DNA from 3 places in the Mesorhizobium sp. M8A.F.Ca.ET.161.01.1.1 genome. Region 2 is predicted to be linked to each of the others. Evidence: riboswitches for the same ligand, from Rfam matches in the RefSeq annotation. Region 2 holds a riboswitch; each other region holds the start of a gene.
What was found. A riboswitch is a leader RNA that binds a small molecule or an ion and turns the genes downstream of it on or off. The one in region 2 is predicted to bind cobalamin.
Positions count from the first base shown of each region.

Region 1: another riboswitch for cobalamin. It lies ahead of EN804_RS26935 (aromatic ring-hydroxylating dioxygenase subunit alpha); the one in region 2 lies ahead of EN804_RS09090 (DUF1636 family protein).
Region 3: another riboswitch for cobalamin. It lies ahead of bluB (5,6-dimethylbenzimidazole synthase); the one in region 2 lies ahead of EN804_RS09090 (DUF1636 family protein).

Region 1 covers NZ_SRTD01000014.1:96,839-106,963, reverse strand. Annotated here, with positions in the region: gene ugpC (sn-glycerol-3-phosphate ABC transporter ATP-binding protein UgpC) at 1-763, shown strand, start outside; gene EN804_RS26950 (DUF680 domain-containing protein) at 843-1,091, opposite strand; gene EN804_RS26945 (DUF680 domain-containing protein) at 1,156-1,362, opposite strand; gene EN804_RS26940 (DUF680 domain-containing protein) at 1,436-1,636, opposite strand; cobalamin riboswitch at 2,131-2,333, shown strand; gene EN804_RS26935 (aromatic ring-hydroxylating dioxygenase subunit alpha) at 2,448-3,695, shown strand; gene EN804_RS26930 (hybrid-cluster NAD(P)-dependent oxidoreductase) at 3,773-4,873, shown strand; gene EN804_RS26925 (PqqD family protein) at 5,013-5,444, shown strand; gene EN804_RS26920 (serine kinase) at 5,478-6,527, shown strand; gene EN804_RS26915 (glycosyltransferase family A protein) at 6,524-7,276, shown strand; gene EN804_RS26910 (glycosyltransferase) at 7,332-8,084, shown strand; gene EN804_RS26905 (glycosyltransferase family A protein) at 8,084-8,761, shown strand; gene EN804_RS26900 (nucleotidyltransferase family protein) at 8,761-10,125, shown strand, end outside.
Region 2 covers NZ_SRTD01000003.1:85,334-95,458, forward strand. Annotated here, with positions in the region: gene nuoF (NADH-quinone oxidoreductase subunit NuoF) at 1-254, opposite strand, end outside; gene EN804_RS09060 (NADH-quinone oxidoreductase subunit E) at 265-1,545, opposite strand; gene EN804_RS09065 (NADH-quinone oxidoreductase subunit D) at 1,546-2,736, opposite strand; gene EN804_RS09070 (NADH-quinone oxidoreductase subunit C) at 2,746-3,351, opposite strand; gene EN804_RS09075 (NADH-quinone oxidoreductase subunit B) at 3,356-3,937, opposite strand; gene EN804_RS09080 (NADH-quinone oxidoreductase subunit A) at 3,928-4,293, opposite strand; gene EN804_RS09085 (winged helix-turn-helix domain-containing protein) at 4,627-5,826, shown strand; cobalamin riboswitch at 5,856-6,062, shown strand; gene EN804_RS09090 (DUF1636 family protein) at 6,100-6,534, shown strand; gene cobW (cobalamin biosynthesis protein CobW) at 6,531-7,583, shown strand; gene EN804_RS09100 (cobaltochelatase subunit CobN) at 7,602-10,125, shown strand, end outside.
Region 3 covers NZ_SRTD01000011.1:98,428-108,552, reverse strand. Annotated here, with positions in the region: gene aroC (chorismate synthase) at 1-1,074, shown strand, start outside; gene ribB (3,4-dihydroxy-2-butanone-4-phosphate synthase) at 1,165-2,265, shown strand; gene EN804_RS24285 (MFS transporter) at 2,285-3,505, opposite strand; gene EN804_RS24280 (TetR/AcrR family transcriptional regulator) at 3,625-4,233, shown strand; gene EN804_RS24275 (hypothetical protein) at 4,321-5,304, shown strand; partial or broken gene bluB (5,6-dimethylbenzimidazole synthase) at 5,469-5,978, opposite strand; cobalamin riboswitch at 6,150-6,332, opposite strand; gene EN804_RS24265 (histone deacetylase family protein) at 6,511-7,437, shown strand; gene EN804_RS24260 (exodeoxyribonuclease VII small subunit) at 7,441-7,692, shown strand; gene EN804_RS24255 (DUF2277 domain-containing protein) at 7,785-8,051, shown strand; gene EN804_RS24250 (pirin family protein) at 8,092-9,012, shown strand; gene dxs (1-deoxy-D-xylulose-5-phosphate synthase) at 9,085-10,125, shown strand, end outside.

The sequences.
Region 1 (10,125 bases), on a different contig from region 2:
CGCCGAAATCCTGCAGCTGACCAAATATCTCGACCGCCTGCCCAAGGCGATGTCGGGCGGCCAGCGTCAGCGTGTCGCCATCGGCCGCGCCATCGTGCGCAATCCAAAAGTGTTCCTGTTCGACGAACCGCTGTCGAACCTTGACGCGGCACTGCGCGTCGCCACGCGTATCGAGATCGCCAAGCTCAAGGAATCGATGCCCAACACGACCATGATCTATGTCACCCACGACCAGGTCGAGGCGATGACGCTGGCCGACCGCATCGTGGTGCTAAAGGATGGCCACATCGAGCAGGTCGGCACGCCCATGGAGCTCTACAAGAACCCCGGCAACCTATTCGTCGCCCAGTTCATCGGCTCGCCGGCCATGAACATCCTGCCGGCCACGGTCGACAAGACGGGCAACCCGACCATCATCAGCCATGTCGGCGGCCGCAAGGCGACGGTGCCGATCGCGACGCCTGCTTCGGCAAAGGGAGCGGCGGTCAGCTTCGGCGTGCGGCCGGAAGATCTCGCGATCGCCAGTGGTGCGGACTATCTGTTCGAGGGGACGGTCGATTATGTCGAGCAGCTCGGCGAGGTTCAGTTGGTCTATATCGACATCGGCCGTGCCGACCTGCCGCTGGTGACCAAGCTGCCGGGCAATGTCGAGGTCAGGCGCGGCTCGACGCTGCAGTTGACCGCCAATGCCGGCGACCTTCATATCTTCGATGCGGATGGACGGTCGTTCGCGCTGCACGAAGCGGAAGCAAAAGCCGCCTGAGGCCAGCCATGTCTCGACAACAAAAAAAGAGAGCAGCGGGCAGGCCCGCCGCTCTCTTTTTATACATCACGACGGCTGGTTAGTTGTTGCCGAAGAGATTGCGGTCTGCGCCGTGAGGGGCGGACTTCTGCACGTCGCCGGACGAGTTGAGCAGCTTGTAGATGGGTGAGTCGCTGTTGCGGACCGAACCCGTATGCGACGTATCGACATTGACGGTCGACGATGCAGTGGGCTGATTGGCGCCATTGGAGCCATAGTTGTCACTGCCGGCGAAAGCGCTGCCGGAGAGGGCCAGAACGGCGGCGGCAGCAATGAGGATCTTGTTCATTTCCAATACTCCTAACGTCTTGAATTCCACGAGTGGCGAGCGAGCCCGCCACTCGCAACAGGCGTCAACGGCCGAAGAGGTTGCGATCGCTACCCGGCCGGGTAGGCGCCTCGGTGGCCGGAGCCGACTTGCCGATCGACGCGGTGTTCGCGTTGTCGGTCGACGTGACAGCCGCCTGGTTGGCACCGCTCGAACCGTAGTTGTCGCTGCCGGCAAAGGCGCTGCCGGAGAGGGCCAAGACGGCGGCGGCGGCAATGAGGATCTTGTTCATTTTAGGTACTCCTGAATTTGTGGCATCCACCCCGCGCGGCAGGGTCGCCCCGCCGCAAGCCGGGGATCGGCTGTTAGTTGTTGCCGAAGAGATTGTGGTCGGCGCCCTGGGCAGGCGTCTGAGCAGCCGGCTCCGACTTGCTGGTCGAAGCGGTGTACGAGCTGTCGACAGTGGCAGCGGGGGTGGCGGCGTTCGAACCGTAATGGTCGCTACCAGCGAAGGCGCTGCCGGAAATGGCCAGAAGGGCGGCGGCAGTGAGAACAATCTTTTTCATTTTGGGTACTCCAGTATTTTTCCGTCCGTCTAGCGGCGTGTCTTGGGATTAAAATCGCGTCGTTCGGACCGCCCCGATGTGGGAGAGCACCTCTGCTGTTTCCAATCACGAAGTTGTTCAGCGTGGACCATGACTCTACCACTTGAAATTGTGCCAGTGATTTCCACATCTGTTATTTTCTGTCGTTATATCAATCAGTTAGCTAAAAATGGCACCCCGATCACCAACTGTATCGGAGGCTCGGCGTTCACACCGTCCTGCACGCACCGTCAACAGAAACGAACCGTTCGGTTCGATTTTAGAATCTGCTAATAGTCACTTTTCGAAACTGTTAACCTTTTCGCCCCCGGCAAAGGGGTCGAAAAAACGGTGCCGGCGCGCCTGGCGACAGAAGGCGATTTGATGATGCGACCCCTGTCACGACGTTCCAGCATGCGTGTCGCGCCGCATGGATGCGATGTCGCTTTCATGCCGATGTCGCAAACCCTGCCGTGATTAGATCAGGCATCTCAGGTGCCGCTGCGTGACGACGGAGCGGAGAATTGGGAAGCCGGTCAGATTCCGGCGCTGCCCCCGCAACGGTGGTGGAGTTCAAGTCGCAACGGGAGACCACTGGGCGTAAGCCTGGGAAGGTGTCGCGATGGTCCGTAAGGACGACTCCAGAGCCCGGAAACCAGCCCGAGATGGCTAGAACTCGACTGATCGCGGTGGGCGGTCAAGAGGCGGATGGTGTTTGTCCGGCTTTGCGCCGATCTGCGTCCAGTCCTTCCTCAATCACCACCAGTTCAGTCCTTGAAAATGAGGACAGGACATGGACGCGCGCAACGACATGCTGAGGCTCTTGAACAGCCGCAGACAAGGCTTTTCGCTGGAACAGCCTTTTTACACCGACCCGGACTACTTCAAGCTCGACATGGAGCTGATCTGGTATCGCGACTGGCTGTTCATCGGCCATGATTGCGAATTGCCCAAGCCGGGCAGCTTCATCACCGTGCAGATCGGCGACTATCCTATCGTGCTGGTGCGCGATCAGCAGGGCAAGATCAACGCCTTCCACAATTCCTGCCGCCATCGCGGCAGCCGCGTCTGCAACAGCGACAAGGGCATGGCCGCCAAACTGGTCTGTCCCTATCACCAGTGGACCTATGAGCTGGACGGGCGCCTGCTGTTCGCCCGCCAGATGGCCGAGGGGTTCGACAAGAGCCAGTTCGGGCTGAAGCCGGTCGCCTGCGAAAGCGTCGCCGGCTATGTCTTCATCTGCCTGGCCAAGGAGCCGGCCGACTTCGCGCCGATGCGGGCGATGATCGAGCCCTATCTCAAGCCGCACCGGCTGAGCGAGGCCAAGATCGCCTTCGAGAGCACGATCATCGAGAAGGGCAATTGGAAGCTGGTCTGGGAAAACAACCGCGAATGCTATCATTGCGCGGGCAATCATCCCGAACTGTGCAAGACCTTCCCGGAAGCACCGACCGTGACCGGCGTGCAAGGCGCCGACAGCGATCCGGAGATGCTGGCGCACTGGGCGAAGTGCGAAGCTGTTGGCCTGCCCAGCAAATTCCGCATCGACCCGGCCGGGCAATACCGCGCCACCCGCGCGCCGCTGCTGCGCGACGCCCAGAGCTACACGATGACCGGCAAGCGGGCGGTGAGGAAGGACCTGTCCGACAGCGTTTCGGCCGACCGCATCGGCACGCTGATGCACTATCACTACCCGACGACCTGGAACCACATCCTCGTTGATCATGCCGTCACCTTCCGCGTGCTGCCGGTCAGCGCCACCGAAACGGCAGTGACGACGAAGTGGTTGGTGCACAAGGACGCGGTCGAGGGTGTCGACTACGATCTCGCCGAACTCACCCATGTCTGGACCGAGACCAACGACCAGGACCGCCGGATCGTCGAGGAGAACGCTTTCGGTATCCTGTCGCCGGCCTATGAACCCGGCCCGTATTCGGAGCTGCATGAAGGCGGCGTCATCCAGTTCGTCGACTGGTATGCCCGCTTCATCGGTCCGCGCCTGGCCGAAGGCGGGCGGCCGGCGCTGCGCAGCGTCGCCTAGCGCATGTCACCCAAAAGTGTGCAGCGGTTTTGGGATCACGACATCCGCAAAATGAAAGGTATGCAGGGATGAATGCGATGACCGACCTTGGCCTCTATCGCCATCTCGACCAGATGGCGCCCTGGAACGACAGGCTGCAGGTGCTGGAAGTGACCGGTGTCAGCGACGAGGCGCCCGACGTCAAGACCTTCACCTTCCGGTCCGACAACCAGACCTGGTTCCGCTACAAGCCGGGCCAGTTCGTGACGCTGGAACTGCCGACGCCGGATGGGCCGCTGATGCGCACCTACACGCTGTCGTCGTCGCCGTCGCGGCCGTTCTCGATCGCGGTGACGGTGAAGGCGCAGGCGGGCAGCATCGGCACACGCTGGATGTTCGATCACCTGGCGCCCGGCTCGCACGTCAAGGCCTATGGACCGGGCGGCGACTTTTCACTGCACAGCCATCCGGCGGCGAAATATCTGTTCGTCTCGGCCGGCTCCGGCGTGACGCCGATGATGTCGATGCTGCGCTGGCTGAACGACTGTGCGCCATGGACCGATGTCGGTTTCGTCAACTGCGCGCGGCGCCCGGAAGAAATCATCTTCCGCAAGGAACTCGAACTGCTCGGGGGCCACATGCCTGGCCTGTCGCTCGGCTTCATGATCGAGGAGCGGTCGAGCCGCGAGGGCTGGTACGGCCATATGGGCCGCATCGACGCCATCCGGCTGCCGCTCCTGGCACCCGATTTCCGCGAACGCGAAATCTTCTGCTGTGGGCCCGATCCCTTCATGCGCGCCGTGCGCGGCATGCTCGAAGCCGCCGGCTTCGACATGGCAAAGTACCATCAGGAAAGCTTTGCCGCGCCGACCGTGGACGAAGTCCCGGCACCGTTTGCCGCGCCGGCTGAAGCCGGCGCGGCAATTTCCGTCGAAGCCGCGACGCCGATCCGCTTCGCGCTTTCGGATGTCGACGCCGACTGCGTCGCCGGCCAGACCGTGCTGCAGACCGCGCGCGCCTCGGGCGTGCGGATACCGGCGGCCTGCGAATTCGGCCTGTGCGGAACTTGCAAGGTGAAGAAAGTCTCCGGCAGCGTCGAGATGAGTCACAATGGCGGCATCCTCGATCATGAGATCGACGACGGCTTCATCCTGGCCTGTTGTTCCAAGCCATTGTCGGCGCTGGAAATCGAGGCTTGATCCGCCCGTCCTTCGACTGATCCCGGAAATGTCGGCGCCTTGCCGGCAAGGTTACCTTGCCAAGGAACGACCGAAAGTCTACAGGCGTTGTCGGTGGAAGCGGTCCTGCTGGCGGGCAGGGATGTAAAGCGGGGCAACAATGAAGCATGAATCCCATGCCTATGCGGTTGCGAGCCGGGATATCGTTTTCGAATCCTTCGATGGCGAGGCCGTGGTGCTCAACCTTGCCAATGGCAAATATTTCGGCTTCTCCGATTCCGGCAGCAAGGCGTGGCAGGTGCTTTCGTCCGGAGCGGACGCCCAGGCTCTGATCGGGCTGGCCGCGGGCGGCTCGACAATAAGCCACGCCGAACTCGAACACTTCATATCGCAGCTGCTCGAACTGGGTTTGCTGGTGCGTTCGGAAGCGGCGGCGCAGCCACTGCCGGGCGAATTGCAAGCCGAGCTTGCCGCCACCAGCGAGCCGCTCAATGTCAGCATCCACGACGACCTCGCGGACCTGATCGTCGTTGATCCCATCCATGAGGTCGAGGAACCCCTTGGCTGGCCGGCGGTCAAGCAGGCTTCCTGATCGGCCGGCCGCAGCCGTGATGGAAGGCGCTTGATGCCGCGCGTCACGCTCGAAACCCTGCCGGACTACGCCCGGTATCTCATCGCCGCCGCTGAAGGCGCTGCCTCGCGCTATCCGACCATCCGGCGGGTTCGGCTGCCCGGGCTGGAACTGGCCGTGCATCTGGGTCACGGTGTGCTCGCCGACGCCCTGAGCCATGCATTTGTCGAGGCCGCTCACGATCAGCCGGAACCGTCCACCTGCCGCATCTTCATCGCTCATCCCGGCATCGACGGCATCCCGGAGCCGGCGCGATGGGGCGACGCGCATTTCACCGAGCACGGCTTTGCCAAACGGCTCGCCGAAGCCGGGTTACGCGGCCACTATTTCCACGATCTAGATTTCTGGCAGATCTACGATCCCCAACGTTGCGTTGGCGTACAGCTGATGGCCTCGGCCGATGCCTTTCCGCCTTGGGAGCCGGGGGCACCGCTGCGCGCCTTCCTGCATTGGGAATATGCCGCACGCGGCATGCGGCTGACCCATGCCGGCACGCTCGGCATCGATGGCAAGGGTATCCTCCTTGCCGGCTCGCGTGGAGCCGGGAAATCCGGCACCGTCGCCGCCGGCCTGCTCAACGGACTAGACAGTGTCGGCGACGACTATGTGCTGATCGATCTCGCCGGAGGCGTGACCGCGCGGCCCCTTTTCTCGACCTTGAAGCAGGACGCGCAAGGTTTCACGCGGCTGGGCCTGCAAAAGCGGCTAACGGCGCAAGGCCCGCTGAACTGGCAGGGCAAGCACATGTTTCACGTCGATGAGATCGCGCCTGGGCCGGTGCCCGCGATGCTGGACATCGTTGCGCTGATGGTGCCACATATTAGCGGTGGCGGAGCAAGTTCGATCATGCCGGTGTCGCGCAGGGATGCCATGATTGCCTTGGCGCCGTCCGGCATCGCACAGATGCCGGGCGAACGCGAAAGCGGCTTTCGCTTCTTCAGCGAATTGACGCGCCGCCTGCCGTGCTTTCGTTTGTCCCTCGGCACCGACCCGGCGGAGATCGCCGGCACGATCGAGGACGTCCTGACACGAGGCGCCCGGTGAAGCTCAGCGTGATCATGCCTGTGTACAATCGCGAGCGCTACGTCGTCCCGGCGCTGCGCTCGTTGATCAGGCAGCGCGCTGACGCCGACTTCGACATCATCGTCATCGACGATGGCTCCACGGACGCCTCGGTGGAGGCAGTACGGTCGACGATGCGCGAGGCGCCCTGCATCCGCCTGTTTCTGCAACCCAATATGGGTGTCGCGAGGGCGCGCAATGCCGGGCTGAGACAGTTGCCGCCGGATGCCGGATTTGTGTCGTTCCTCGATTCCGACGACATCTCGCTTGCCGGGCGCTTCAAGGCGGATCTGGCTTGCTACGAGGCCGACCCGGGCCTTGACCTGACCTACTCCCTGATGACCCTGGCCGAGCAGATAGACGATGACACGATGGAGCCGGTAGCGGGCAGCCGCACTGTAACGCTGCGCGGCATTTCAATGAGCACCGGACTGTTCAGCCGGGCGCTTGTCGATCGCATAGGCTGTTTCGACGAGGAATTCGACCAGTGCGAGGACACTGACTATCTGCTGCGCATCTTCGAAACGGGTCCGAATTACCGTCTTCTGGAGACCGTCGCGATCTACTACAGGCGCCACGCCGGCAATATCACCCGGAAGCGCGAGGGCCGGCTCCGCGACCACATGCGGGCGATCCACAATTCGACCCGGCGACGCAGGGCCGACCCGTCCCTGCGTGAGATTCCCCGCATTTTCGAGCTCAAGAGCACGCCCGACTGGCGGCTGTTTTGATGCGGGATATCTCGCGATCAAAACGGGTGGTGCAGCAGCGGCCGCGAGGCCGAGGATGAGGCTGAGCGTGATCATGCCGGTCTACAATCGCGAGGCCTATGTCGGCGCCGCGCTGCGCTCGCTGCTCAGGCAAGGCGATGCCGCCGATCTCGACATCATCGTCATCGACGACGGTTCGACCGACGGCTCGGTCGAGGCCGTGCGCGCGATGATGGATGATCATTCCTGCATCCGGCTGTTCCGGCAAGAAAACATGGGGGTGACCCGAGCGCGCAACAGCGGGCTCAGGCAGCTCAAGCCCGAGGCGGAACTGGTGTCGTTCCTCGATTCGGACGACATCTCGCCAGCGGGGCGCTTCGGAGCCGATGTCGAGCTTTTCCGGAAGAATCCCGATCTCGACCTGACCTATTCGAGGATGATGCTGGTCGACAAAATCGATGATGGGACCTTGGAGCCCATGGCGGACAGCAACAGCATCACGGTTCGCGGCATTCACCTGTCGGCGGCGATCTTCGCGCGCCGCCTCGTCGCGCGGATAGGCGATTTCGACGAGGATTTCGTCCAGGCCGAAGATACCGACTACCTGCTGCGCGGTTTTGAGATCGGCCCCAGATACGTGCTTCCCGACACGGTCGCGCTCTATTACAGACGGCATGCGGGCAACATGACGAGGCAAGAGGACGTCCAGTCGCGGGAATTCCTGCGCGCTATCTACAAATCCATGAAGCGGCGCAAGGCCGACCCGTCGCTGCGGCCGATCGAAGGGATCTTCGAGCTCGACAAACTGTCAGATTGGCGTGCCCTGTGATGGACGGATACGGCGTCGTCATACCGGCCTTCAACGCCAGCGGCACCATCGCCGAGACGCTGCGATCGGTTGCGGCGCAGACGGTGCGGCCGGAGCTGGTGGTGATCGTCGACGACGGATCAACCGACGATCTCGCCGCGGCGATGGGCGGAACGGACCTGCCGCTGCAATTGCTGCGCCAGGCAAATGCCGGACCGGGCAGCGCCACGACCAGAGGCATCGCCGCGCTGACGACGCCGTTCATCGCGACGCTCGACGCCGACGACCTTTGGCTGCCGACCAAGATCGAGGATCAGCTTGCATATCTGCGAGGATTGCCCGGCACATCGGGCGTCTTCTGCCATTTGCGAAACTTCCGCAATGACCGGCCCGATGCACCCGAGGACGCGGTCGTGCCCGGCTGGTCGCGGACCACGATGCTGATCCGGCGCGAGGTCGCCGAGACCGTCGGGCCGGTTGTCGATCCGCCGGGCGGTCGCGGCGAAATGATCGACTGGATCGCGCGGGCACGCGAGGCGGGCCTTGCCTTCGACATGATGGAAGAGGTGCTGGCGCTGCGCCGCATCAGGCCCGGCAGCCTGTCGTACGGACGCGATGCGACGCGCGACCGCGGCTATCTCGAAGTGGCGCGGCTGGCCATGTTGCGACGGGTCCGAAACAAGACCGGCGCGGACTGATGGCGCGCATCCGCCGCATCAGCCGCCGTTTCCCGGACTATGGCTGGCCCTGGCCGACGGGCGGGCTCGACCAGTTGCTCAAGGCCGCGCTTCTTGCCGACGACGACGCGGCCGCCGGTTGCGCGATGGAGTGGCTGAGCGCCAACGACATCGATCTCGTCTCCTTCAGGGAGCATCGGCTGCTTGCCGCCATCTGCGACCGGTTCGGCCGGAAATTGGCCGGCCATTCCGCCTATCCACGTCTTGTCGGCCTGCAAAAGATGCTGTGGACCAAGTCGCGCATGGCGATGCGCGAGGCCGAACCGGCGCTGCAGGCGATGACGGACGCGGGATGCCTGGTGATGCTGATCAAGGGTGCCAGCCGCATTGCCTTGGACGCGTCGGCGCAGCGAGGCAGGGTGGCGCACGACATCGACATATTGGTGCGGCCGCAGGACATGCGAACGGCGTTCGACGTGCTGCGCGACCGCGACTGGCAGATCGCCACCGGTGTGAGCCCGCAATATCTGAGGACAAGACTGGCGTCGTTGCGGTCGATGAACTTCTTCAAGGGCAATTATGGCGACATCGACCTGCACCAGCTTGCCTATGACGGTTCCCAGCAGAGCGACGAGGACGACCAGGCGATCTGGCGGCGGGCGGCGGCGGCCGAATTCAGTGGTGTCGGCGTGCTGGTGCCGTCGCCGGCGGACCGCATCGCGCTGGCCATCGCGCATGGCGGGCTCGACGCCCACACGCACAGCGATTGGCTGGTCGATTGCGCGGTAGCCATTCGCGTCGGCGACGTCGACTGGGACGTGTTCCTCGACGTTGTCGCCAGGCGTGGCCTTGCCGTTGCCGCAGCGGTGGCGCTCTCCTATCTCGCGCTCGAAATAGGCGTGGCGGCGCCGGACAGGGTGCTGGCGCGCCTGCTTGAGATGGCCGACCGTACAGGCCTTTCGCGCTGGTCGGCCATGCTGCAAGCCAAGCCACGGACCGACTTCGGCAGGCTGGTCTGGTTGTCGCGCGGCTTTGCCAAGCAGTTGCGTCTGCGACGCAAGAGCGGCCGGCTTCGGCAGGAGCCGCCCGCCAGGGCATGGCGCGGAAAAGCATGGCGCGACGGGCTGGCCCGCCGCGAGCAGCCGGAAGTACCGTCGCCCCTGGTATTCTCGCAGACCATACCTTGCCCGCCGACGGCAGGGGAGATGATGCTGGACATCACGGTCAGGATCAGCGTTCCGCCGGTCCGGCGCCGTATCGAAATGGAGATCAACCGGGATGACGACCACGTCGCGCGTCTGCGTGCGATGGCCATCAGCCGGTCCGGTGGGGAACGGGTGCTGCGCTTTCGCGGCAAGGTTACAGTCGACGGCCGGCAGCATGCC
Region 2 (10,125 bases):
TCGGCGTTGATGACGAGATAGCTCGGCCGGCCGTCGCTCTGCTTGGGCATGAACGACCATTTGAGGCCCGTCGGGAAGCCGGCGCCACCACGGCCGCGCAGGCCCGACGCCTTCATCTCGTTGACGATCCACTCACGCCCCTTGGCGACGATGCCGGGCGTGTTGTCCCAGGCGCCGCGCGCCATGGCGCCGGCCAGCGACTTGTCGAAGAGGCCGTAGATGTTGGTGAAGATGCGGTCTTTGTCCTGAAGCATTTTTCGTCCCTCAGACCGGCTTCTTGCCGAAAACGCGGATGTATTCGGCAACGCCGCCCTTGGCGAGCGCCTTGGCTTGCGCAACCCAGTTGTCGCGGTCGATGCGGCCCTGGAAGGAGAGATAGCCGTCGACCCATTCGCGCTCGGCCTTCTTCCACGACGCGACTTGCGCGAAGGTGAAGATGCCGAGCGTATGCAGGATGCCCTCGATCTTCGGGCCGACTCCCGAGATCAGCTTGAGATCGTCGACCGCGGCCGGCCTGTCGATACCGGCCGGACGATTCTTGTCCTCGAGCGACGGTTTTGCCGGCTTCGCGGCTGGCACCTTGGCTTCCGGCGCCTTGAAGGCCGAAGCCGGTTCGACCTTGGCCGTCGGCCCATTGCGCTGCTTGGCAACCTTCTCGACTTCCGGCGCTGCCGTATTCGCGTTGGCGGCCGAATGCAGCGGCGCCGAAACGCTCGCCGCCTTTTCCGCCGCCGGCGCCACCTTGGCCTTTGATGGCGTCTTTAGCGCCGGGCTGGTCTCAGGCGCATCGGTTTTCGGCTTGCTGGCATTGGACGGCGCGACAGGAGCGCCAGCCGGTGCCGGCACCGGCGCCGCGATGATCGCGCCGGGCGCTGCCTTGGCGGCCTTGGCTGCTTCCCGGGCTTCACGGTCGCGGGTCGATTTGAGGATCGCCTTTTCGCTCTTGAGCGTCGTCAAACCGGAGGCCGGCTCCGAGCCGGTGCGGCCGTTCTGCGGTCCCGGCGCCACCGAGGCGCCCTTGCCGGCATCATAGAGATCGATGATTTCGGCCAACCGTTCAGGCGTCAGATCCTCGAACGTATCCTTGAACACCATGACCATCGGTGCGTTGACGCAGGCGCCGAGGCACTCGACCTCCTCCCACGACAAGGTGCCCTTGTCGTTGGTGTGGAACTGGTCGTGATGGATTTTCGAGCGGCACACATCCATCAGCGCTTCCGAACCGCGCAGCATGCACGGCGTGGTGCCGCAAACCTGGATATGCGCGCGGGTGCCGACGGGATTCAACTGGTACTGCGTGTAGAAGGTCGCGACCTCGAGCCCACGAATGCGCGGCATGCCGAGCATGTCCGAAATCGTCTCGATCGCCGCCTTGGTGACCCAGCCTTCCTGCTCCTGCGCTATCATCAGAAGCGGGATGATCGCCGATTGTTCGCGCCCCTTCGGATATTTCTTGATCCACTGCTTGGCCGCCGCCGCATTCGCCTTGTTGAAGGCGAAGGACGCTGGCTGGACGCTGGCTTCTGCGAGACGGCGGACTGACATTTAGCGATCGACCTCACCAAACACGATGTCGAGGGAGCCAAGAACGGCGGTGACGTCGGCCAGCATGTGGCCGCGGCACAGGAAGTCCATGGCTTGCAGATGCGCGAAACCCGGCGCGCGCAGCTTGCAGCGATACGGCTTGTTGGTGCCGTCGGAGACGAGATAGACGCCGAACTCGCCCTTCGGCGCCTCGACCGCCGCATACACCTCGCCGGCCGGCACGCGATAGCCCTCGGTGTAGAGCTTGAAGTGGTGGATCAGCGCTTCCATCGAACGCTTCATCGCCTGGCGCTTGGGCGGCACCACCTTGCCGTCGAGGTTCGACACCGGGCCGGTGCTTTCCTTGCCGAGCAGAAGATCGACGCACTGGCGCATGATCCGCGCCGACTGGCGCATTTCTTCCATGCGCACGAGATAACGGTCGAAGCAGTCGCCGTTCTTGCCGATCGGGATGTCGAAATCCATCTCCGAATAGCATTCATAGGGCTGCGACTTGCGCAGATCCCACGGCGAGCCCGAGCCGCGCACCATGACGCCCGAAAAGCCCCAGGCCCAGGCATCGGCCAGCGAAACGATGCCGATATCGACATTGCGCTGCTTGAAGATGCGGTTGCCGGTGAGCAGCTTGTCGAGATCGTCGAGCGATTTCAGGAACGGGTCGATCCATTTGCCGATGTCCTCGACCAGCTGCCGTGGCAGGTCCTGGTGGACGCCGCCGGGCCGGAAGTAGGCCGCATGCATGCGCGAACCGGAAGCGCGCTCATAGAACACCATCAGCTTTTCGCGCTCGACGAAGCCCCACAGCGGCGGCGTCAGCGCACCGACGTCCATCGCCTGCGTCGTCACATTGAGGATGTGCGACATGATGCGGCCGATCTCGCAATAGAGCACGCGGATCAGCTGGCCGCGCCTCGGCACCTCGATGCCGAGCAGGCGCTCGGCGGCAAGCGCGAAGGCGTGCTCCTGGTTCATCGGCGCGCAATAGTCGAGCCGGTCGAGATAAGGCACCGCCTGCAGATAGGTCTTGGCCTCGATCAGCTTCTCCGTGCCGCGATGCAGCAGGCCGATATGCGGATCGACGCGGTCGACGACTTCGCCGTCGAGTTCGAGGACCAATCTCAAAACACCATGCGCCGCAGGGTGTTGAGGTCCAAAGTTGATGTTGAAATTGCGGACGGAGGTTTCAGCCATTCTGGCGCCTCAATTCGTCTTGGCTTTTTCGTCCCCGGGCAGCACGTAGTCGGTGCCTTCCCAAGGGGAAAGAAAATCAAAATTGCGGAATTCCTGCTTGAGCTCGACCGGCTCGTAGATGACGCGCTTGGCTTCGTCGTCGTAGCGCACTTCGACGAAACCGGTCAGCGGGAAATCCTTGCGCAGCGGATGGCCTTCGAACCCGTAATCGGTCAGCAGGCGGCGCAGGTCCGGATGGCCCGAGAACAGCACGCCATAGAGATCGTAGGTCTCCCGCTCGAACCAGTCGGCGCCGGGATAGACGCCGGTGACCGACGGCACCATCGTCTCCTCGTCGGCCTGCACCTTGATGCGGATGCGGACATTCTGCTTCGGCGAAAGCAGGTGATAGACGACGTCGAAGCGCTTGGCCCGCGACGGATAGTCGGCGCCGCAGACATCGATGATCGAAATGAACTGGCAGCGCGCATCGTCGCGCAGGAAGGTCATTACCTCGATCAGGTTTTGCGGCTCGACGTGAACGGTAAGCTCGCCATAAGCGAGCACAGCGTCGCTGAAGCGGCCAGGCAGCTTCTCGCCGAGATAGGTCGACAGTTCGCTAAGGGATGCGGCCATGGATTTACCGTTCGATCGTGCCGGTGCGGCGGATCTTCTTCTGCAGGAGAAGAATGCCGTAGAGCAGGGCTTCGGCGCTCGGCGGGCAGCCGGGCACATAGATGTCGACCGGCACGACCCGGTCGCAGCCGCGCACCACCGAATAGGAATAGTGGTAATAGCCGCCGCCATTGGCGCAGGAGCCCATCGAGATGACGTAGCGCGGCTCCGGCATCTGGTCGTAGACCTTGCGCAGCGCCGGCGCCATCTTGTTGGTCAGCGTGCCGGCCACGATCATGATGTCGGACTGGCGCGGAGACGCGCGCGGCGCGACACCGAAGCGCTCCGAATCGTAACGCGGCATCGAGGTGTGGATCATCTCGACCGCGCAGCACGCCAAACCGAAGGTCATGAACATCAGCGAGCCGCTGCGCGCCCAGGTGATCAGCGCCTCGGTCGAGGTGACCAGAAAACCCTTGTCTGCAAGCTCATTGTTGATTTCGAGGAAGAAGGGATCGTCCTCCCCCACCGGCCTGCCGGTGTTGGGATCGATGATGCCCTTGGGCTTTGGCGCGACGAGGGTGCCTGAACTGTCGTTCAATCCCATTCCAGCGCTCCTTTTTTCCATTCATAGGCAAAGCCGATGGTCAGCACCGCCAAAAACACCATCATCGACCAGAAGCCGAGCATGCCGATCTTCGAGAAGGACACTGCCCAGGGAAACAGGAAGGCCACTTCGAGGTCGAAGATGATGAACAGGATCGACACCAGGTAGAAACGAATGTCGAACTTCATGCGGGCATCGTCGAACGAGTTGAAACCGCACTCGTAGGCGGACAGCTTTTCGGGATCGGGGTTGCGGTAGGCCACCAGGAACGGTGCGACCAGCAGCGCCAGGCCGACCACCAGCGCCACGCCGATGAACAGGACGATGGGCAGGTACGAACTGAGGAGTGCGTTCATGCAGCGGCTTTCCGTTGGCGCCAATCCACGTTGATTACAGCACCGGACCTTAATGCGGAAGCGTGACAGTTTAACCGCTGAACCGTTTTAAGGAGCCTATGCTGCAACGCGGCGAGGGTTAGCGCAGCACTTCCAGCGAAGCAAGTCAAACCTTGTTCAAAACAACGAGCTGGACGGCATTCCGGGAGAAACTGGTCTCATAGGCTCCTGTTTGATTTCCTTCTCTTTTTACTCCACTTTTCTCTCCTGACAGGGTTGCCGCCAAAACCCTGCTAGCATGGGCTGGAATCACCCATCACATCTTTGTCAAAGCACCCTCAGAGTGACGCCTGCATGAAGGAAAAGATCTCGCTAGCCGCCGCCCGGCGCATCGCGCTCGCCGCTCAGGGATTTCTCGATCCCCGCCCCGCCGGCATGCCCGACCGCCGCCATTTCGCCCGCGTTCTGTCCCGCACCGGCCTGTTGCAGATCGATTCCGTCAGTGCGGTGGTGCGTGCCCACTATATGCCGCTCTATTCGCGTCTGGGTCCCTATCCCGTCGCCTTGCTCGACAACGCCGCCGTGACGCGCAAGCGCACGGTGTTCGAATATTGGGCGCACGAGGCCTCATTCCTGCCGGTCGAGACGTACCCGCTGATGCGCTGGCGCATGCAGCGCGCCGAGCAAGGCGATGAAATGTATCTGGGGCTGGCCAAATGGGGCCGTGAGCACGCTGCCTATATAGAAGAGATCTACCGCCAGGTCGTCGATCGTGGCCCGATCGCCGCTTCGGCGCTGGAAGGCCAGAAAGGCTCCGGCGGCTGGTGGGGTTGGAGCCACGCCAAGCACGCCTTCGAATGGCTGTTCTGGGCCGGCCGCATCACCACGGCGCACCGGCGCGGTTTCGAGCGCTTCTATGACCTGCCCGAGCGGGTGCTGCCGCAAGCGATCCTCGACCTGCCGGTACCGGCGGCCGAGGATGCACATCGCGAATTGCTGCGCATTTCCGCCCGCGCCCACGGCATCGCCACATCAGGCGACCTGCGCGACTATTTCCGGCTCTCCCCCGCCGACATGAAAGGCCGGCTCGAGGAACTGGTCGAACTCGGCGAGTTGTTGCCGGTCCGTGTCGAGGGGTGGGACAAGCCAGCTTACCTTCATAGGGATGCGCGTTTGCCACGCAAGATCGAGGCCCGCGCCCTGCTGGCGCCGTTCGATCCCGTCGTCTTCGAGCGCTCGCGCTCGGAGCGGCTGTTCGATTTTCACTATCGCATCGAAATCTACACCCCGGCCGAGAAGCGCCAATACGGCTACTATGTCCTGCCCTTCCTGCTTGGCGACAGGATCGTGGCGCGCGTCGACCTCAAAGCCGACCGGCCGGCCAGTGTCCTGCGCGTCCATGCCGCCTATGCCGAGCCCGGCGCGCCGCCTGAAACCGCCGCTGAACTTTTCGAGGAATTGAAGCAGATGCAGGGCTGGCTTGGGCTTGAACGCATCGAAGTGACGCCTGCCGGCGACCTCGGCCCGGCGCTGTCCGACATCGCGGTGTCGTAAGCTCGCGTTGACACCGCTGCCCGCAAGAGCCTAAATCCGATCCAGACGGTCTCCTCTCGGCAAAGGGAGGAGCCAAGAGGGAATGCGGTGCGGGCCGAAAAGCCCAAATCCGCGGCTGTCCCCGCAACTGTAAGCGAAGAGCCAAGGCCGAAAGCCACTGGGATTGTCCCGGGAAGGCGGCTACCCAAGGCGATGACCCGCGAGCCAGGAGACCTGCCGTCTGGAATGCAAGAATCCGATCGCCCGGCGGGTTTTCCGGGCAAGGAGCCTGATTTGGATCGCGACAGCAGTTTCTCGGCTGAAACAACGGACATTTCGTCCGGCGGGGATGATTCCCTGGCCGGCATCACTGTCATCGTCTGCGCCTCCTGTCGCGACGAGACCGGTTCCGACGCCCATCCCCGGGCCGGCGAACTTCTGGCTGAAGATACCCGCCAAGCCGCCTCGGGCGAGCAAATTCGCATCCGCACGGTCGAATGCCTCGGCAATTGCAAGCGCAGGCTGAGCGCCGCGATCCTGCGCGACGGATGCTGGAGCTATGTGTTCGGCGACCTGACCACAACCAGCGGCGCCGATCTCGTCGCCGGCGCGAAACTCTTCGCCACCTCGACCGACGGCCTCATTCCCTGGCGCGGCCGGCCCGATAGCCTCAAGCGCGGCCTCGTTGCCCGCATCCCTCCTCTCGACATGCTGAAGGACTTGATATGACCGCTCCAAATTCGGCCGGCAATCTCTCCCGCGTTCCCTGCACCGTCGTTACCGGCTTCCTCGGCGCCGGCAAGACGACGCTGGTCCGCCATCTCCTGGAAAATGCCGGCGGCAAGCGGATTGCCATCATCGTCAACGAATTCGGCGATATCGGCATCGACGGCGAAATCCTCAAGGGCTGCGGTATCGACACCTGCCCCGAGGAAAACATCGTCGAACTGGCCAATGGCTGCATCTGCTGCACCGTCGCCGACGATTTCGTGCCAGCGCTCGACCAGATCCTGTCGCTGACGCCGAAGGTCGACCACATCCTGATCGAAACCTCCGGTCTCGCCCTCCCCAAACCTTTGGTCCAGGCGTTCCAGTGGCCGACGGTGAAAAGCCGCGTCACCGTCGATGGCGTCATCGCCGTGGTCGACGGTCCCGCACTTGCGGAAGGCCGCGTCGCCAACGACATGGAAGCCCTGCAGGCGCAACGCGCCGGGGATGAAAGCCTCGACCATGACGATCCGGTCGAAGAGGTGTTCGAGGACCAGATCGCCTGCGCCGACCTGATCATCCTGTCGAAGAGCGACCTGATGGACGCCGAGGGCTCGGCCCGCGCCAACGCCATCGTCAACGAACACTCCGCCCGCGCGGTGAAGATCGTGCCGACGTCGCATGGCAAGGTCGATCCCTCGGTGCTGCTCGGGCTTGGTCTTGCCGTCGAGGACGACATCGAGAACCGCAAGTCCCATCACGACGGCGCATTCGACCACGAGCATGACGACTTCGACACATTCATCGTCGACATTCCCTCGATCGCCAATCCCGACGATCTGGCAAAACGTGTCGCAGAGGCCGCCGAACAGGAAAACGTGCTGCGTGTAAAAGGCTTCGTCGAGGTCGGCGGCAAGCCGATGCGGCTCCTGCTGCAGGCCGTCGGCCCACGCGTCAATCATTACTATGACCGTGCCTGGAGCGCCGAGGACGACCGCCGCTCGCGCCTGGTCGTCATTGGTCTCAAGGGGCTGAACCGTCCGGCGATCGAACGTATCCTCGCCGGCTGATTTCAGACACGGACCGCGATGCACATCCTCACCACGACCTCCGCTTCGCTTGACGACCTCGCCGAGCCTGTCGATCTCAGGCAGACGCCGGCGGATATCGTGGCCTTGTCCTTCACCGACAGCGATCTCGCCGGACTGGCGGCGGCGTGGAAGGCGGACGCCGACCGCCTGCCCTCCATGCGGCTTGCGGCACTGCGCGACCTGCGCCATCCCATGTCCGTCGACCTCTGGATCGACAGCGTCGCCCGCCATGCCAAGGTCATCCTGGTGCGCATCCTCGGCGGCAACGACTGGTGGCGCTATGGCTGCGACCAGCTGGCGGTGATTGCCCGTGAGCGCGGCATCAAACTGGCGCTGCTTCCGGGTGAAAGCCATGACGAGGATCTCAGGCTGATCGAAGCCTCGACGCTGCCACGCGCCGAACTCGACGGCCTGCTTGGCTATTTCCGAGAGGGCGGCCCGGCCAATATGAGCGCGCTGGTTCGGAGGCTGGCAGGCCTGGCTGGACAGGATACGTCCGTCGCCAGTCCGGTCAGCGTGCCGAAGGCCGGTTACTATCAGTCTGGATTGGGGGTCGCGGAGGAGCCGGACCTTTCAGATGTCGGCGCTCCCATCGTCCCTATCCTCTTCTACCGCTCGATGCTGCTCGCGGCCGACGTTGCCCCGATCGATGCGCTGGCCGAGGCCTTGCGCTCCCAGGGACTGGCAGCGGTCCCGATCTTCGTTTCCAGCCTTAAGGATCCTGTGTCCCTGGCGTTCGTCGAAAATGCCATCGCATCGCTGAAACCTGCCGCCATCATCACCGCGACCGCCTTCGCTTCGGGCGCCGAACCCGGCGTCGAAACCCTGTTCGACCGCGCCGGCGTACCCGTCTTCCAGGTCATCGTCGCCACCACGCGCCGCGATGTCTGGGAAAACAACCAGCGCGGCCTGGCGCCGGCCGACCTTGCCATGCATGTCGTGCTGCCCGAACTCGACGGCCGCATCCTTGCAGGCGCCATTTCCTTCAAGGGCGAGAGCGATGTCGATCCGGCGCTTGGCCACCGTGCGCTGGCCAACCGGCCGGAACCGGATCGTGTGACGCAGGTGGCTAAGCGCGTTGCGGCCTTCATCCGCCTGCGGGAGACATCGCGCGCAGAGCGCAAACTGGCGATCCTGATTCCCGATTATCCCAGCGCTCCTGGCCGCACCGGATATGCGGTCGGGCTGGATGTGCCGTCCAGTGTGCTGGCGATGCTGCACGACTTGAGCGAACAGGGCTATGCCGTTGAGGGGATTCCGCAAACACCGCGCGCGTTGCTGGATCTGCTGGAGCACGGCAATGATCGATTGGGGCTCGACGACTATGGTGCCTTTTCTATTGAGCTTCCGACATCGGCAATTGCCGCGGTAGACGCCGCGTGGGGCAGAGCAGATCAGGAGACAGGTTTGCGCGAGGCGCCCCCCTCTGTCCTGCCGGACATCTCCCCCACACGGGGGGAGATTGTGCCCGCATCTCCGCTTTCGCCAATCTCGAAGGTTAAAGAACGGGCGCCGAAGTTGCCAATCTCCCCCCTCGTGGGGGAGATGTCCGGCAGGACAGAGGGGGGCGCTCAAGCGCCAGCCTCAGCAAACTTCCCCTTCCGTGCCGCAACCTTCGGCAACATCACCGTGGCACTCGCCCCTGATCGCGGCCGTTCCGCCGATCGCCGCGCCGATTACCACGACCCGACACTGCCTCCGCGCCACGCCTTGATCGCCTTCGGCCTCTGGCTGCGCAAATCGCTCGGCGTCCATGCCTTGATCCACGTCGGCGCCCACGGCACGCTGGAATGGCTGCCCGGCAAGACCGTCGCGCTTTCGCAAAACTGCTTCCCCGAGATCGTGACCGGGTCCCTGCCCGTCATCTATCCCTTCATCGTCTCCAATCCAGGCGAGGCGGCGCAGGCCAAACGGCGCATCGCCGCCGTCACCCTTGGCCATCTGCCGCCGCCGCTCGCCGGTGCAGGTCTCGACGAGCACCAGCACAAGCTCGAACGCCTGGTCGATGAATACGCCCAGGCCGATGGCCTTGACCGCCGCCGCCGCGACCGTCTCGCCAGGCTGATTGTCGAAACCGCGCAAAAGACCGGCCTTGCCTCCGAAGCCGGCGTCGCCAAAACCGATGCGCCCGACGAAGCGCTGCGCCGCATCGACGCCTGGCTCTGCGATCTCAAGGATTTCGCTATCAAGGACGGGCTGCATATCTACGGCCGCGCGCCCGAGGGCGAGCCGGATGCCATGCGCCGCCAAAGCGCGGCAGCCGAGAAGTCGGCGCTGTTCGCCGCGCTCGATGGCTGTCACGTCAAGGCCGGCCCGGCTGGCGCGCCCGCACGGGGCCGCTCCGACGTGCTGCCCACTGGCCGCAACCTGTTCACCTCGGACCCGCGCACTATGCCGACGCCGACCGCCTACGACCTGGGCAAGGCGGCGGCGGTAGAAGTGGTACGCGGCTACCTGCAGTCGCATGGCGACTGGCCTCGTTCCCTGGTCATCGACCTCTGGGGCTCGGCCTCGCTGCGCA
Region 3 (10,125 bases), on a different contig from region 2:
TGGGGCGAGAGCCATGGCGCGGCGCTCGGCTGCGTGGTCGATGGCTGTCCGCCGGGTATCCGTTTCACGCGCGATGAAATCCAGGCCGAGCTCGACAAGCGCCGCCCGGGCCAGTCGCGCTTCGTCACCCAGCGCCGCGAACCGGACGAGGTGAAGATCCTCTCAGGCTTCGTCCTCGACGAGGACGGCACGACGATGATCACCACCGGCACGCCGGTGTCGATGCTGATCGAGAATGTCGACCAGCGCTCGAAGGACTATGGCGAGATCGCCCGCCAGTTCCGGCCGGGCCATGCCGACTACACCTATGACGTCAAATACGGCATACGCGACTATCGCGGCGGCGGCCGCTCCTCGGCGCGCGAGACGGCGGCCAGGGTCGCCGCCGGCGCGCTCGCCCGCAAGGTGGTGCCGGGCATGGTGGTGCGCGGCGCGCTGGTGTCGATGGGCGAAAAGTCGATCGATCGCGGCAACTGGAACTGGAATTTCATCGGCGATGCGGAGAACCCGTTCTTCACCCCGGATCCGGCTTCCGTGCCTGTCTTCACGCAGTATCTCGACGGCATCCGCAAGGCCGGCTCCTCGGTCGGCGCGGTGATCGAGATCGTCGCTGACGGCGTGCCTCCCGGCCTCGGCGCGCCGATCTACGCCAAGCTCGACCAGGATATCGCCTCCGGCCTGATGTCGATCAACGCCGTCAAGGGCGTCGAGATCGGCAATGGTTTCGAGGCCTCGCGTATCACTGGGGAACAGAATGCGGACGAGATGCGCATGGGCAATGACGGCAAGCCGGTCTTCCTCTCCAACAATGCCGGCGGCATCCTCGGCGGCATCTCCACCGGGCAGGCGATCGTCGCGCGCTTTGCCGTCAAGCCGACCTCGTCGATCCTGACGCCGCGCAAATCCATCGACAAGGACGGCAACGACGTGGAGGTGATGACCAAGGGTCGCCACGACCCCTGCGTCGGCATCCGAGCCGTGCCGATCGGCGAGGCCATGGTTGCCTGCGCCATCGCCGACCACTATCTGCGGCACCGAGGACAGACAGGAAAGGGAATAGGCAGTAGGGATTAGGCAGTAGGCCAGTCTGCCCGCCCGAAAGAGCCAAAATTTCCTTTCCCTACTGCCTATTGCCTATTTCCTGCGAGCGAAGCGAGCATTTCCATGCCTTACGACCAGAAGAAGATCGTCGAAGCCATCCGGGCTTTCGAACGCGGCGAGATCGTCGTCGTCATGGACGATGATGGGCGTGAGAACGAGGGCGACCTGATCGTCGCCGCAGTCCACTGCACGCCGGAGAAGATGGCCTTCATCGTGCGCAACACGTCGGGCATCGTCTGCACGCCGATGCCGCGCGAAGAAGCCAAGCGGCTGAACCTCGCGCCGATGGTCGCCGACAATGATTCGGCCCACACCACCGCCTTCACCGTCAGCGTCGACTTCAAGCACGGCACGACGACAGGCATTTCAGCCGACGACCGCACGCTGACCGTGCGCAATCTTGCCAACGGCAATGTCGGCGCTTCGGATTTCGTCCGCCCCGGCCACATCTTCCCGCTCATCGCGCGTGAAGGCGGCGTCTTGATGCGCTCGGGCCATACCGAGGCGGCCGTGGATCTGTGCAAGCTCGCTGGCCTGCCGCCAATCGGCGTCATCTCGGAACTGGTCAACGACGATGGCACCGTCAAGCGCGGCCCGCAGGTACAGGCTTTCGCGGAGGAACACGGCCTGAAGCAGGTTTCGGTCGCCGATCTGATCGCTTACCGGCAACGCAAGGAAACGCTGGTCGAGCGCGTCGCCTGCTCCGACATCGAAACGCTGGGCGGCAAGGCGCAGGTCTTCACCTACACGCTGCCCTGGGACACGATGCATCACGTCGCCATCGTCTTCGGCGACATCCGCGACGGCGAGGACGTCCCGGTGCGGCTGCATTCGGAGGATGTGGTGACCGATGTGTTCGGCACCAGCCACCGGCTGGACGCCATCATGAAGGCGATGGGCGAGCGCAAGCGCGGCGTCATCGTCTATCTCAGAGAGGGCTCGGTCGGCGTCGCCCACCAGGAGCGCAATCGGCCGGTGTCGGGCGACCGCGAGGACCATGAAGAGGCGCGCCGGCGCGAGAGCGAATGGCGCGAGATCGGGCTTGGCGCCCAGATCCTGAAGGATCTCGGCATTTCCTCGATCAACCTGATCGCCTCACGCGAGCGCCACTATGTCGGCCTCGAAGGCTTTGGCATTCATATCGCCAAGACCGAGATTATCTGAGCTCAACAAACCCTGGCGGTCATTCGGCAGGGATTGCCGCCTCGCATCCTTCCAACTCGCATTCGTGGGTGGCGAGGCTGCGCTGGCCGAGCAGCACCGTAACCAATGCGATAACGCCTGATGCAACCGAAACCCAGAACCCGTTCTGGGCGCCGAACGCATCCACCACCGCGCCGGCGGCGAAGGAACCGAGCGCCATACCGATGCCGATGCCGGTCATCACCCAGGTGATGCCTTCGGTCAGCATCGCTTCCGGCACATGCCGTTCGATCAGGCCGAAGGCGGTGATGAAGGTCGGCGAGATCGCCACGCCGCTGATGAACACGGTCAGCGCCAGCAGCGGCACCGTACCGGCGGTGAGCGGCAAAAGCGTGCCAAGCGCGACCAGGGCGACCGCGATTGCCAACTGGCGTTGCAGCGGTGCTTGCAGGTTGAGGGCGCCGACGATGATGCCGAGCACGAACGATCCCAGCGCATAGACGCCGATGACAAGGCTGGCGGCGCCCGGCTGGCCGAATTCCCCAGTGATGGCCACCGTGCTCACTTCCGTCGTCGCGAAGGTCGCGCCGATGAAAATCAAGGCAAGGGTGATGATCTGCACCGGCCGCAGCCTTATTGCCGAGCCGCTCGTGGCACGGTCCACCGGCCGCACCTGCGGTTCGGTCGAGCGCTGCAGGATGAAAGCCGTTGAACCGATGGCCAGCAGCACGGTGCTGACCAGGACGCCGGCTTCAGGAAAGAGGCCTGCGCTGAGCCCCACCGACAGCGACGCGCCGGCAATATAGACCAGTTCGTCCGCCGCCGATTCGAATGCGAAAGCGGTGTTCATCTGCGGCCGTCCTCTGAAGATCTCGGTCCAGCGGGCGCGCACCATTGCCGGCATGCTGGGCATGGCCGCGGCCGCCAGTGCCGAGACGAACAGCGTCCAGACCGGCCAATCCTGATTGGCTGCCGAGATGAGGACCGCGAAGGCGATCACGGTGATGATGGTGGTGGGGACCACGATGCGTGTCTGGCCCAGACGGTCCACCAGCCTTGATATTTGCGGCGCCACGAAAGCGTTGCCCAGCGCGAAAGTCGCCGAGACCGCGCCGGCCAGCCAGTATTCGCCACGCGTCTGAGACAGCATAGCCACGATGCCGATCGGTGCCATGGCGATCGGCAGGCGCGCCAGGAAGCCGGCGGCCGCAAAGCCTTTGGCTCCGGGGGCGCGAAAGATTTCCGAATAGGGGTTTTGCATGGCGGGTTCCTCGACAAAGGATGAAGCGACAATTACATACGATGCGTATGAATGTCAGATAGTTCATACGTAGCGTATGTCAATTGGCATACGAGGCGTATGTGAATAGGTCCAGAACCATGCACAAACCCCGCAAGGAGATGATTGCCGAGACGCGAGCCAAGCTGATCACGGCGGCCCGCCAGGCTTTCGGCACCATTGGCTACGCCGAAGCGTCGATGGACGATTTCACCGCGTCGGCCGGACTGACACGCGGTGCCCTCTATCATCACTTCGGCGACAAGAAGGGACTGCTGCAGGCGGTTATCGCCGAGATCGACGCGGAAATGGCCGCCCGGGTGAATGAGGTCGCGGCGAGGGCGCCGACCCGCTGGCAGCATTTCGTCGACGAATGCACGACCTATATCGAAATGGCGCTGGAGCCGGAAATCCAGCGCATCATGTTCCGGGATGGCCCGGCCGTGCTGGGCGATCCGGCGCAATGGTCTAATGCCAATGCCTGCGTCGGTTCAATGACCGATCATCTGACGGCGCTGCAACAGGAGGGGATGGTGGTGCCGGGCGTCGATCCCGAAACGGCGGCGGGGTTGATCAACGGTGCGAGCAGTCAGGCCGCACAGCGGATCGCCAACTCGAACGATCCCGAAGCGACGTCGAGAAAGGTGGTGGCCGCGTTCAAGCAATTGCTCGAAGGCCTGCTCGACAAACCGGAAGCACGGCCAAACTGAGCCGCCGTGGCGCTTCCGCCACCGCCTCCAATTGACAATAGCTGGTTTGGGCGCATCCTCCACAGCCACCTCTGGGGGATTCGGGGCATGTGGGATTTCGATATCGGCAGGTCGGTATCCATCATGATGCGGACCTGGCCTTTCATTGTCTTTCGCATGATCGTCTATTTCGGCATCACGCTGGCCTACATCATGGCCACCGGCACCGGTGCCTCGGTCGGCTATGGCGTCGGCCATATCTCCACCGATCCCGACGGACCGTTGTCCTTTGCCCTTTGGGGCGGCGTGGTCGGATTCGGCGTCGTCTCGATCGCTGTCTACTGGCTGCGCGAATACATCCTCTACGTCGTCAAGGCAGGCCATATCGCCGTCATGGTGCATCTGATCGACGGACATGACGTTCCCGACGGCCAGAACCAGATCGCCTACGCGAAAGAGGTTGTGACCGAGCGCTTTGCCGAGGCGAACATCCTTTTCGTCGTCGACCAGCTGGTCAAGGGCGCCATCCGCGCCATCACCGGCCTGCTGGGCGGCATCGCGGCCTTCCTGCCCATTCCCGGCCTGAGCGGCCTGGTCTCGTTCCTCAACACGGTGATCCGCCTGTCGCTGACCTATGTCGACGAGATCATTCTCGGTTACAACATCCGCATCAATTCGTCCTCGCCCTTCGAGACGGCGCGGCAAGGCGTGGTGCTCTACGCCCAGAACGGCAAGACCTTGGTCAAGAACGCCGTCTGGCTGGCGGTCATCATGTGGGGCGTGTCTTTCGTGATCTTCCTGCTGATGCTGGCTCCGGCAGCCGCCATTCTTTATGTCATGCCCGGGCAACTCGCCGGCTGGGCTTTCGTGCTCGCCATCGTCTTTGCCTGGGCTTTCAAGGCGGCCTTCATCGAGCCATTCGCCATTGCCTGCCTGATGCAGGTCTATTTCAAGACCATCGAGGGCCAGGTGCCTGATCCGGCCTGGGACGCCAGGCTGGCCGAAGCCTCGTCGAAGTTCCGGGAACTCAAGGACAAGGCGCTCTCGACCTTCGGCGGCTCGCGCTGGGGCACGGCCGCCGCGACGCATTGATCGGCGGGGCTGGTGGGCGCACCTGTGACGGTGTCGAGGCGGGCCACCGCCGATTTGAGCGGTGCCTCACCCTGGCCGCAAAACGTCTCGCTCATGATCAGGTCGGACAGCGTCAGGCGTCGGCCCCAGCCATGCGTTTCGAGGTCCGGTTTCGGCGCGAACTCCGAGACACGACCGACGCAGAGATAGGCGATCGGCGTCACGTGATCGGGGATGGACAGCAGGCTGTTCAGCGCTTGCGCCTCGATGATGCTGACCCAGCCGACGCCAACACCCTCGGCGCGAGCGGCCAGCCAGAAATTCTGCACCGCGCAGACCGTGCTGTAGAGGTCCATTTCGGGGTTGTGCCAGCGCCCCAGCGGCGAGCCTTTCGAGCGCTCGCGGTCGCAGGTGATACAGATGTTGAATGCGCTTTCGCAAATGCCTTCGAGCTTGAGCTTGCGGTAAATCGCCTGCCGGTCTGCCTCGATTGCCGGCAGTTCCTGTTCACGCGCGGCAAGGAACAGGTCGCGCACCTCCGCCCGTCGCTTGGCATCGCGAATGACGATGAAATTCCAGGGCTGCATGAAGCCGACCGATGGCGCGTGGTGGGCGGCAAGCAGCAGCCGCGCCAGCACTGCATCGTCGATCGCCTCCGATGTAAAATGGCTGCGGACGTCGCGCCGCGTGAACATGGCGCGATAAACCGCGTCACGCGCTATCTGATCAAATCCATCGCCCAATGGAGCGGTCATGGCTTCCGGCATCGCTTGTCCCCTTGCGATTGCAGCAATTCAAATTCTCAGAGCGAACTTTGCGCGTCCAAGAGGACCCACATCGCTCTGATGTCATCCGCCTGACCATGCGGATGACGATGCCTGCCAGGCCGGTCTTCTGGCTCGGGATCAACCCGCGTCCGGTGCCTTCCCGTCATCGACAGTGGCATTTACCGGCGCGGTCCCCCTTACAGCGTTGGGCACGCCACGGAATTCAACCGTGTTCCCGATTCTCCCGCCGGAGCATTTGCAGCCAAGTGAAATCATTTGGCGTCGCAGAATGCGGCTAAAACAAACAGACCGGCAGGCACCAGGCAGTGGCGGCAACCTTACGCCGAAGCCCCGGCGGCGCCAATCCCCGCAGCGACGCCAATGGACGCAGGCGTGATTTTCCCCAGCGATCAAGCCGCCACGCATGGCCATTACGGCGTCGGGGCACTAGATAGGGGAGATGGCTACCCGTCTCTACACGCACCCCATCTTTCTCGAACACGTCACCCCGCCGGGTCACCCCGAGCGGCCCGACCGCCTGCGCGCCATCGAGCGCGTGCTCGACGACGAAGCTTTTGCCGCGCTCGACCGCGTCGAGGCACCGCAAGGCGACGAGGCGACGATCCTCTACGCGCATCCCGCCGATTTCGTCGCGCGTGTCCGCGCCGCCATCCCCGACGAAGGCATTGCCCACATCGACGCCGATACCACCGCCAGCCCGAAGAGCTGGCAGGCCGCGATCACGGCGATCGGCGCCGCCAACGCCGCCGTCGACGACGTCTTTGCGGGCCGCGCCGACAATGTCTTCGTCGCCGCCCGTCCGCCCGGCCACCATGCCGAAAAGACCACCGCAATGGGCTTCTGCTTCTTCAACACGGCGGCGATCGCTGCCCGCCATGCGCAGAAGAGGCACGGCGCCGAGCGTGTCGCCGTCGTCGACTGGGACGTGCATCACGGCAACGGCACGCAGGATATTTTCTGGGACGATCCGTCGGTGCTCTATTGCTCGACGCACCAGATGCCGTTGTACCCAGGCACCGGGGCGAAGAACGAGACCGGTGCCGGCAACATCGTCAACGCGCCGCTGGCGCCACAGACCGGCAGCGAGGTGTTTCGCGATGCCTTCCTGTCGCGCGTGCTGCCATCGCTCGACAATTTCGCCCCCGACCTGATCATCATTTCGGCCGGCTTCGACGCGCACCACCGCGACCCGCTGGCCGAGATCAATCTGACCGAGGACGATTTCGACTGGGCGACCGGCCAGTTGATGCAGCGCGCCGCACGCCACGGCGGCAACCGGCTCGTCAGCCTACTCGAGGGTGGCTACGATCTGCAGGGATTGGCATTTTCGGTCGCCGCCCATGTCGGGCGACTGATGAAAGGATGAATGATGAGCGGTGAGATCAATGAAGACGTCAAGGCGATGAGCTTCGAACAGGCACTCGACGCGCTGGAGAAGATCGTCGATGATCTCGAGCGTGGCGACGTGCCGCTCGACCAGTCGATCCGGATCTACGAGCGTGGCGAGGCGCTGAAGGCGCATTGCGACCGGTTGCTGAAGGCAGCCGAAGACAAGGTCGAGAAGATCAGGCTGTCGCGCGATGGCAAGCCGGTTGGAACCGAGCCGCTCGACGCGGACTAAGGCTCCGAGCAGCCTTACCGATTTTTGGACACGATCATGATTGAGGATACAGTTCGTCCCGATTGAAACGGACCAGAGGAGGTTTGGAAACGATGTGCAGAAACATCAAGACCCTGTTCAATTTTGATCCGCCGGCAACCAATGACGAAGTCCGCGACGCGGCACTCCAGTTTGTCCGCAAGCTGAGCGGAACGACGCGTCCGTCGAAACAGAACCAGCATGCGTTCGATCATGCTGTCGAAGCCATCGCGGCATCCGCACGCGAATTGCTTGATTCCCTCGAAACCCACCAGCATCCGCGCAATCGCGAAGAGGTGGCGGCCAAACTAAGAGCAAAGGCCGCGATCCGCTTTGCCTGATGCGGCCGAGGCAGCCACCGAGCGCTGACCAGGAGAGTTCATGAGCTTCTTCCCGGGGAAAGACCCTGAGGCCGGCGATGCCTTCGCCAGCGACCAGATCGAGCTGATGGTCATCCCGAACGCCAAGGATATTGGCGGCTTCGATGTGCGCCGCGCCTTGCCGACCGCCAAGCGGCGCCTGGTCGGGCCGTTCATCTTTTTCGATCGCATGGGTCCGGCGATCCTGCGCGCCGGCCAGGCGCTCGATGTCCGTCCGCATCCGCATATCGGCCTGTCGACCGTGACCTATCTGTTCGACGGCAAGATCAGGCACCGCGATTCGCTCGGCACCGAAATGGTGATCGAGCCCGGCGACGTGAACCTGATGACCGCGGGCCGCGGCATCGTCCATTCCGAGCGCACGCCGCAGGAATTGCGCGGCGCGCCGATGTCCATCTCCGGCCTGCAGACCTGGCTGGCATTGCCCGACGGCAAGGAAGAGGTTGCGCCGGTGTTCGAGAACACAGCGGCGCTTCGGCTTCCCGAAATCGATGCCGAAGGCGTCAGCGGCCGCGTCGTCATCGGCGATTTCCAGGGGTTGCGGTCTCCGGTGCGGGCGGATTCCGAAACGCTCTACGTTGATTTGCGGCTGGCGCCTGGTGCCAGTGTCAAAATCCCGGCCGATGCGGAAGAGCGCGCCATCTACACGCTGGAGGGCGAGGTCTCGATTTCGGGCGACGTCTTTCCGGCGGAACGGCTGCTGGTGTTCCGCCCCGGCGACGAGATCGTCATATCATCGCTGACCGGGGCGCATTTCATGCTGTTCGGCGGCGCCTCGCTCGGTTCGAAGCGCTACATCTGGTGGAATTTCGTCTCCTCGTCCAAGGAGCGCATCGAGCAGGCCAAGCAGGAATGGAAGACCGGCCGCTTCGATATCGTTCCTGGCGATGAGAAGGAATTCATTCCGCTGCCGGAAGGCTGAGCGGATCGAGAGGCTGGCCGTCCGCGTCACCGACACGCATTTACTTTCGCCGGCCGGCGGCCTATCCCGCCGATGAACAGAAAGTCTGGGCCCAACGTGAACGCAACGCCGCATACGCCGCTTCTCGACAGGATTCGCATCCCGGCCGACCTGCGCACGCTGGCCGAGAGCGAATTGCCGCAATTGGCATCCGAGCTGCGCGCCGAACTGGTCGATGCCGTGTCCCGCACCGGCGGCCATCTTGGCGCCGGCCTGGGCGTGGTCGAACTGACAGTGGCGCTGCACTATGTTTTCAACACACCCGATGACCGGCTGATCTGGGATGTCGGCCACCAGGCCTATCCGCACAAGATCCTGACCGGACGCCGGGACCGCATCCGCACCTTGCGCCAGGAAGGCGGCTTGTCGGGCTTCACCCGCCGGGCCGAGAGCGAATACGACCCGTTCGGCGCCGCCCATTCCTCGACGTCGATATCGGCCGGCTTGGGCATGGCCGCCGCCCGCGACCTCTCAGGCGGCCGCAACAATGTCATTTCCGTCATCGGCGACGGCGCAATGTCGGCCGGCATGGCTTATGAGGCGATGAACAATGCCGGCGCGCTCGATGCCCGGCTCATCGTCATCCTCAACGACAACGACATGTCGATCGCGCCGCCGACCGGCGCCATGAGCGCCTATCTGGCGCGACTGGCTTCCGGCAAGACCTATGTCGGCCTGCGCGACTTCGGCAAGAAGCTGACCTCCTATCTCGGCAAGCGGGCCGATCGCGCCATCACGCGGGCGGTCGAGCATGCGCGCGGCTACGTCACCGGCGGCACTTTGTTTGAGGAACTCGGCTTCTATCACATCGGCCCTATCGACGGTCACAATCTGGAACATCTGATTCCGGTCCTGAAAAATGTCCGCGACAACGGCAAGGGCCCGGTGCTGATCCATGTCGTCACCCAGAAGGGCAAGGGCTATGCGCCGGCGGAAGCCGCCGCGGACAAGTATCACGGCGTCAACAAATTCGACGTCATCACCGGCGCGCAGGCCAAGGCGCCGGCCAACGCGCCGGCCTACACCAAGGTGTTCGCCGAAAGCCTGATCCAGGAGGGCCGCGAGGACGACCGC